DNA from 3 places in the Escherichia sp. XD33 genome. Region 2 is predicted to be linked to each of the others. Evidence: predicted binding sites of a transcription regulator. Region 2 holds the regulator's gene; each other region holds the start of a gene.
What was found. The regulator Fur, encoded in region 2, represses iron uptake genes when iron is present. The targets are predictions, from matches to a motif close to ATAATAATGAGAACNACTATCAA.

Region 1 (2,275 bases), on a different contig from region 2:
CGAAGTTGTAGCAGGCTTCGGTTTTTATTTTTCCCTGCTATGCAAGATGTTAATTCCGCTTCTCTTTCTATGAGAAAATTTCATTAATATCAGGCATTCTTTTTCATTATGATCAAAATCATATAATTGTTCCGTTATTATGCGACCATATGAATATATCCGAAAAAGGATATGTGAAATTTATACGCTAAATGTTTAGTATTGTTAAATATTAAGGGTAAAAGGATGTTTATCGCCTGGTACTGGATTGTATTGATTGCTCTGGTTGTGGTGGGTTATTTCCTGCATTTGAAACGTTATTGTCGGGCGTTTCGCCAGGACAGAGACGCACTGCTTGAAGCGCGGAACAAATACTTAAACAGTACGAGAGAAGAGACAGCCGAAAAGGTAGAATAAGGCTTTCGTGAAGCTGGCAGAAGTTGTCCATGCGCTGGACAACTTCTGATGTTGTTTTTAACCAATTCCCGCCGTTTGTAGCAGCACTAAACTGAATCCCATCACTGACATTCCACATAGTACGCCATAGCTGGGGTTATTATTAGGGTCAATCTCTTTGGCGAGCGGCATTAATTCATCAACCGAGAGCGCCACCATAATTCCTGCAACCGCCGCCATGATTGCCGCCATGACCACCGGGGAAATCATGCTACCGAGGATTAACCACGCCAGCACACCACCAAGAATTTCTGCTAGTCCAGAAATCCCCGCCCACAGAATCGCGGTGCGTTTAGACCCCGTTGCCGCATAAACCGGGCCTGCCACTGCCAGACCTTCAGGGATATTGTGCAACGCGACGGCCAGTGCGATGCCAAATCCCAGCTCCAGGTTGCTGCTCGCCGTGACAAAGGTGGCAATCCCTTCCGGGAAGTTATGCAGACTGATGCCGAGAGTGAGCAGAATGGCTGTGCGCTTGATCGATTTTGGCAACGGCTGCACCGATTTTTGCATTAAATCCTGCGGATGAGCATGTGGCAACATGCGGTCCAGGCCAAAATAGCCAAGCAGACCGAAGATAAACATTCCATAACCCAACACAGGCGACATTCCTTCAGCTGCTAGTGCGGCAGGAAGCATTTCCATTAATGAGATGAGCAACATGATCCCCGCCGCAAAACCTAGCGAAAACGCCAGTAAGCGGTTCGAGGGTTTTTGCCCGAGAACGCCGAGAAACGCGCCAATAAACGTGGCTGCCCCCGCCAGTATGGTCAGAATGAGAGGTACTGACATCGACAACTCCTTATAAATCTTCACCTTCAGGCAGATCGTCAAAATAACTGATGATCATCATCATTGTTATCCGGGTTCTTACTCCGCCGAACAAGCGTATTGTGAGGATATCAAAATGACACCTTTAGTTAAGGATATCATCATGTCTTCAACACGTATGCCAGCATTGTTTTTAGGTCACGGTAGTCCGATGAACGTGCTGGAAGATAATTTGTATACCCGCAGCTGGCAGAAGTTGGGGATGACATTGCCACGCCCGCAAGCGATTGTGGTGGTTTCGGCTCACTGGTTTACCCGTGGAACAGGAGTGACCGCGATGGAGACGCCGCCCACGATTCATGACTTTGGTGGCTTCCCGCAGGCGCTGTACGATACGCATTATCCTGCTCCGGGTTCGCCTGCGCTGGCACAGCGTCTGGTTGAGCTGTTAGCGCCGATCCCGGTGACGCTGGATAAAGAAGCCTGGGGCTTTGACCACGGCTCGTGGGGCGTGCTGATTAAGATGTATCCTGACGCTGATATCCCGATGGTGCAGTTGAGTATCGACAGTAGCAAACCTGCCGCCTGGCATTTCGAAATGGGGCGCAAACTGGCAGCGCTGCGAGATGAAGGAATAATGTTGGTCGCCAGCGGTAACGTGGTGCATAACCTGCGCACAGTGAAGTGGCACGGTGATAGTTCACCGTATCCGTGGGCGACGTCGTTTAATGAGTATGTGAAAGCGAATCTGACGTGGCAAGGGCCAGTGGAACAACATCCTCTGGTGAATTACCTCGACCATGAAGGTGGCACGTTATCGAACCCAACGCCAGAGCATTATTTGCCGTTGTTGTATGTGTTAGGTGCGTGGGATGGGCAGGAGCCAATTACCATTCCGGTTGAGGGTATAGAAATGGGCAGCCTGAGTATGCTGTCGGTGCAGATAGGCTAACAATTACCGGATGGCGAGTGCCATCCGGTATCGTGGCTTATTCAACAAAAATATGTGGATAAAACCGAGACATATCCTGGGTGATCAATGCACGGTCTTCACGAATGCCAATTCCGG
Region 2 (2,275 bases):
ATTTCAATGGCAAACTGGTTGCGCTGTTTGGTTGTGGTGACCAGGAAGATTACGCCGAATATTTCTGCGACGCATTGGGCACCATCCGCGACATCATTGAACCGCGCGGTGCAACCATCGTTGGTCACTGGCCAACTGCGGGCTATCATTTCGAAGCATCAAAAGGTCTGGCAGATGACGACCACTTTGTCGGTCTGGCTATCGACGAAGACCGTCAGCCGGAACTGACCGCTGAACGTGTAGAAAAATGGGTTAAACAGATTTCTGAAGAGTTGCATCTCGACGAAATTCTCAATGCCTGATGTGATGCGGCGTAGACTCATGTCTACGCCGTATTAATAGATAATGCCAATCAAAATAATTGCTACAAATTTGTAACTTTTGCTGTTGTACCTGTACAATGTCCCGGTGTTCAAGTGGCCTTGCCGTTGTAAATGTAAGCTATGCCACGTTTTTATTAACAATATTTGCCAGGGACTTGTGGTTTTCATTTAGGCGTGGCAATTCTATAATGATACGCATTATCTCAAGAGCAAATTCTGTCACTTCTTCTAATGAAGTGAACCGCTTAGTAACAGGACAGATTCCGCATGACTGATAACAATACCGCCCTAAAGAAAGCTGGCCTGAAAGTAACGCTTCCTCGTTTAAAAATCCTGGAAGTTCTTCAGGAGCCGGACAACCATCACGTCAGTGCGGAAGATTTATACAAACGTCTGATCGATATGGGTGAAGAAATTGGTCTGGCTACGGTATATCGCGTACTGAACCAGTTTGACGACGCTGGTATCGTCACCCGCCACAATTTTGAAGGCGGTAAATCCGTATTTGAACTGACACAGCAACATCACCACGATCACCTGATCTGCCTCGACTGCGGCAAGGTTATCGAATTTAGTGATGATTCCATCGAAGCGCGTCAGCGTGAAATTGCCGCAAAACATGGCATTCGCCTGACTAACCACAGTCTCTATCTTTACGGTCACTGTGCCGAAGGCGATTGCCGCGAAGATGAGCACGCGCACGAAGGCAAATAAGCCAGCCTGAACGAGAAAAGCCAACCTGCGGGTTGGCTTTTTTATGCAAGGGAAATAAGAAAAGCGAGAGTTACAGCTCTCACTTATTTGTTATTACTGCGAATTTCCTGCCAGACCTTATCACAATCGGCTTTCACCGCCTGATCATTTCCGGTTTGCGTTGCACGCAGACACTGCTGATAATCCAGTACGCGGACACTTTCCTGGTCGGCAAACTGCTGATGTTGTTTCTCTTTCTTCAGCACGTTTAACACGCTCTGGCAGGCTTCAATTTTTTCCGGCGAACCTTGCGCGGTGTTGATACAGGCGCTGTATGCCTCTTTCAGACGGCTGTCTTCCTGTGGTGCGGTTGATTGCGCACAAGCTACCAGCCCCGATGCCATCATGGCGATGAGAATCAGTTTTTTCATAGCAAATTCCTCAAACGTGCGGCAGGCACAAAACCTGCCGCGTCGGGCATCAGAAGATGGTGAATGGTGCGATTACCATAAATTTTACGTCACGCTCATCCTGGAAGATGTTGCCGTAACCACCGCCCCAGCTTGGGATGTCGGAGTGGTTGTCGTATTCGGTGAAGTGCAGTTTGAACATCGTGCCTTTGGCGCGACCGTCCTGAATGGTATAGACCGCATCCAGGCTGTATGCAGACTCTTCAATAGTCCGGTTTTTGTCGTAGTACGCATCCGGATTGCTCTGCCAGGTCGCAGGTTTAGCATCCCATGCGTAAACGTAGGAAGCGCCGATGGCGAAGCCTGGAAGATTCCAGTTTTTCAGGTCATACATCGCACCGAAGAAGACTGCTTTTTCGCCGTTGGCGTTGAAGTCAGAACGGTTGTCCCACCAGATATCCAGGCGACCGTTTGAGGAAGCGTAGGTTGGAGTCATACGTTGCAGGAAGTATCCCTGCTGACCGTCAGCCTTAACCCAGGTGCCTTCGAGGCGCAAATCCACTACGTCAGCCGCCCGGTAACCAAAGGTCAACGCCTGCAGCCAGGCGGTGCCGTCATAAAGGTCGTTGACGCTGCGATCGTCAACTTTATCGCGGGTACCGTAGAACTGGTAGCTGGTGGTTAACGGGCTACCGGCGATATCAAATTTGTAGCTGGCTTTGGCAAAATATTGATCGATATACCCTTCCGCCTGACCAAAAGCCGCTTCCAGTACGAAGTTATTTTTGAAGTCGTATTTCGCCCCAAGGGAGTGCAGATAATCAACTTTGGTGGTTTTATCGTTCTGAT
Region 3 (2,275 bases), on a different contig from region 2:
CGAAAACGTTGATATGCTCAAAGGTCTGAACTTTGTTGCCATTATCTCACTGATGGGTTGGGGGCTGGGTTACTTCGGGCAGCCGCACATTCTGGCGCGTTTTATGGCGGCGGATTCTCACCACAGCATTGTCCATGCGCGTCGTATTAGTATGACCTGGATGATCCTCTGCCTGGCAGGGGCGGTGGCTGTCGGCTTCTTTGGGATTGCTTACTTTAACGATCATCCGGCGTTGGCTGGTGCGGTAAATCAGAACGCCGAGCGTGTGTTTATCGAACTGGCGCAAATTCTGTTTAACCCGTGGATTGCCGGGATTCTGCTGTCGGCAATTCTGGCGGCGGTAATGTCAACCTTAAGTTGCCAGCTGCTGGTGTGCTCCAGTGCGATTACCGAAGATTTGTACAAAGCGTTTCTGCGTAAACATGCCAGCCAGAAAGAGCTGGTGTGGGTAGGGCGTGTGATGGTGCTGGTGGTGGCGCTGGTGGCGATTGCGCTGGCGGCAAACCCGGAAAACCGCGTGCTGGGCTTAGTGAGCTACGCGTGGGCAGGCTTTGGCGCGGCGTTTGGTCCAGTGGTGCTGTTCTCGGTGATGTGGTCACGCATGACGCGTAACGGTGCGCTGGCGGGGATGATCATCGGTGCGCTGACGGTTATCGTCTGGAAACAGTTCGGCTGGCTGGGACTGTACGAAATTATTCCGGGCTTTATCTTCGGCAGTATTGGGATTGTAGTGTTTAGTTTGCTGGGTAAAGCGCCGTCAGCGGCGATGCAAAAACGCTTTGCCGAGGCCGATGCGCACTATCATTCGGCTCCGCCGTCACGGTTGCAGGAAAGCTAAGGGACTTAGCCTGCGGCGGTTTTGTTTGGCTTCAGCAGCGGGTTGCGCTCCCTTAATGTGCCTCGCCATATAAATTGAATGGTGCAGGGAGCGCGCAGGGGGCGGCCAATCGCCGCCGCCCCCTGCTGTCCCGGCCTTCGGGGAACGCTTCAGCGATTTTGACGCCACCAACACCCGAGCTGTTATTATGTTCCGGGCAAAAAGTTAGATTTGATAATCGCGGATGGACGAAATTGCTTGATACACCCGCTTATCAGTTTTACATGGAAGCTCTGATGCATTGAGTCTGGACAGTTTTGTCGGCTGGATACGGCGTTTACGCGGCATCCGGCAAGAACACATGGCTCGTTGTAAACAATCCCATCTTTGTACCTGGAATAATCGTTTATATCCCCTGGCATTACCTCTCTTTGTTTACATTTCAACATCATTTTATAAACATTCCGCTTGTATTTTTCTTTACCGTAATGATAATCGCTATCACTGCGATTTACTTTTCTTTGCATAGATTGACTCAGAAAAACGTTTAAGGGTGGGTGGCATGTTTGTTCCGTTTCTCATTATGTTGCGCGAAGGACTTGAAGCCGCGCTGATTGTCAGTTTGATTGCCAGCTATCTTAAGCGTACCCAGCGAGGCCGATGGATTGGTGTGATGTGGATTGGCGTGTTGCTTGCCGCTGCGTTGTGCCTGGGCTTGGGTATCTTCATTAACGAAACCACCGGCGAATTTCCGCAAAAAGAACAGGAACTGTTTGAAGGTATCGTGGCGGTGATCGCCGTGGTGATCCTTACCTGGATGGTTTTCTGGATGCGCAAAGTGTCGCGCAACGTCAAAGTGCAACTGGAACAGGCAGTCGATAGCGCATTGCAGCGTGGAAATCATCATGGCTGGGCGCTGGTGATGATGGTCTTTTTTGCCGTTGCAAGGGAAGGGCTGGAGTCGGTCTTTTTCCTGCTGGCGGCATTTCAACAAGATGTCGGGATCTGGCCGCCGCTGGGTGCAATGCTCGGTCTTGCTACTGCCGTGGTGCTAGGCTTCCTGCTCTACTGGGGCGGTATTCGCCTCAATCTTGGTGCATTTTTTAAATGGACCAGCCTGTTTATTCTCTTCGTCGCCGCAGGGCTGGCAGCTGGTGCCATTCGCGCATTTCATGAAGCCGGATTGTGGAACCACTTTCAGGAAATCGCCTTCGATATGAGTGCGGTGCTCTCAACTCACTCGCTGTTTGGCACGCTGATGGAAGGGATTTTTGGCTATCAGGAAGCGCCGAGCGTCAGCGAAGTCGCCGTCTGGTTTATTTATCTCATCCCGGCGCTGGTGGCACTTGCTCTGCCACCACGCGCAGGGGCGACAGCGTCTCGCTCCGCGTAACAAATACGACGCAAACTCTTGCTTAGTTACAACATACTTTAAAGGGATAGTCTCGTCATGACCAT

Region 1: zupT (zinc transporter ZupT) is a predicted target of Fur. The motif match lies at 1,275-1,297, and genes of this name have one in related genera.
Region 3: efeU (iron uptake transporter permease EfeU) is a predicted target of Fur. The motif match lies at 1,300-1,322, and genes of this name have one in related genera.

Annotation. Positions count from the first base shown of each region.
Region 1 is NZ_JAENDM010000031.1:45,265-47,539, reverse strand. Features, by position in the region: gene yqiD (protein YqiD) at 226-396, shown strand; gene zupT (zinc transporter ZupT) at 454-1,227, opposite strand; gene ygiD (4,5-DOPA dioxygenase extradiol) at 1,370-2,158, shown strand; gene K0778_RS17060 (glutathionylspermidine synthase family protein) at 2,196-2,275, opposite strand, start outside.
Region 2 is NZ_JAENDM010000011.1:18,918-21,192, forward strand. Features, by position in the region: gene fldA (flavodoxin FldA) at 1-302, shown strand, start outside; gene uof (fur leader peptide) at 512-598, shown strand; gene fur (ferric iron uptake transcriptional regulator) at 591-1,037, shown strand; gene chiQ (ChiQ/YbfN family lipoprotein) at 1,121-1,447, opposite strand; gene chiP (chitoporin) at 1,497-2,275, opposite strand, start outside.
Region 3 is NZ_JAENDM010000052.1:10,215-12,489, reverse strand. Features, by position in the region: gene putP (sodium/proline symporter PutP) at 1-838, shown strand, start outside; gene efeU (iron uptake transporter permease EfeU) at 1,380-2,210, shown strand; gene efeO (iron uptake system protein EfeO) at 2,268-2,275, shown strand, end outside.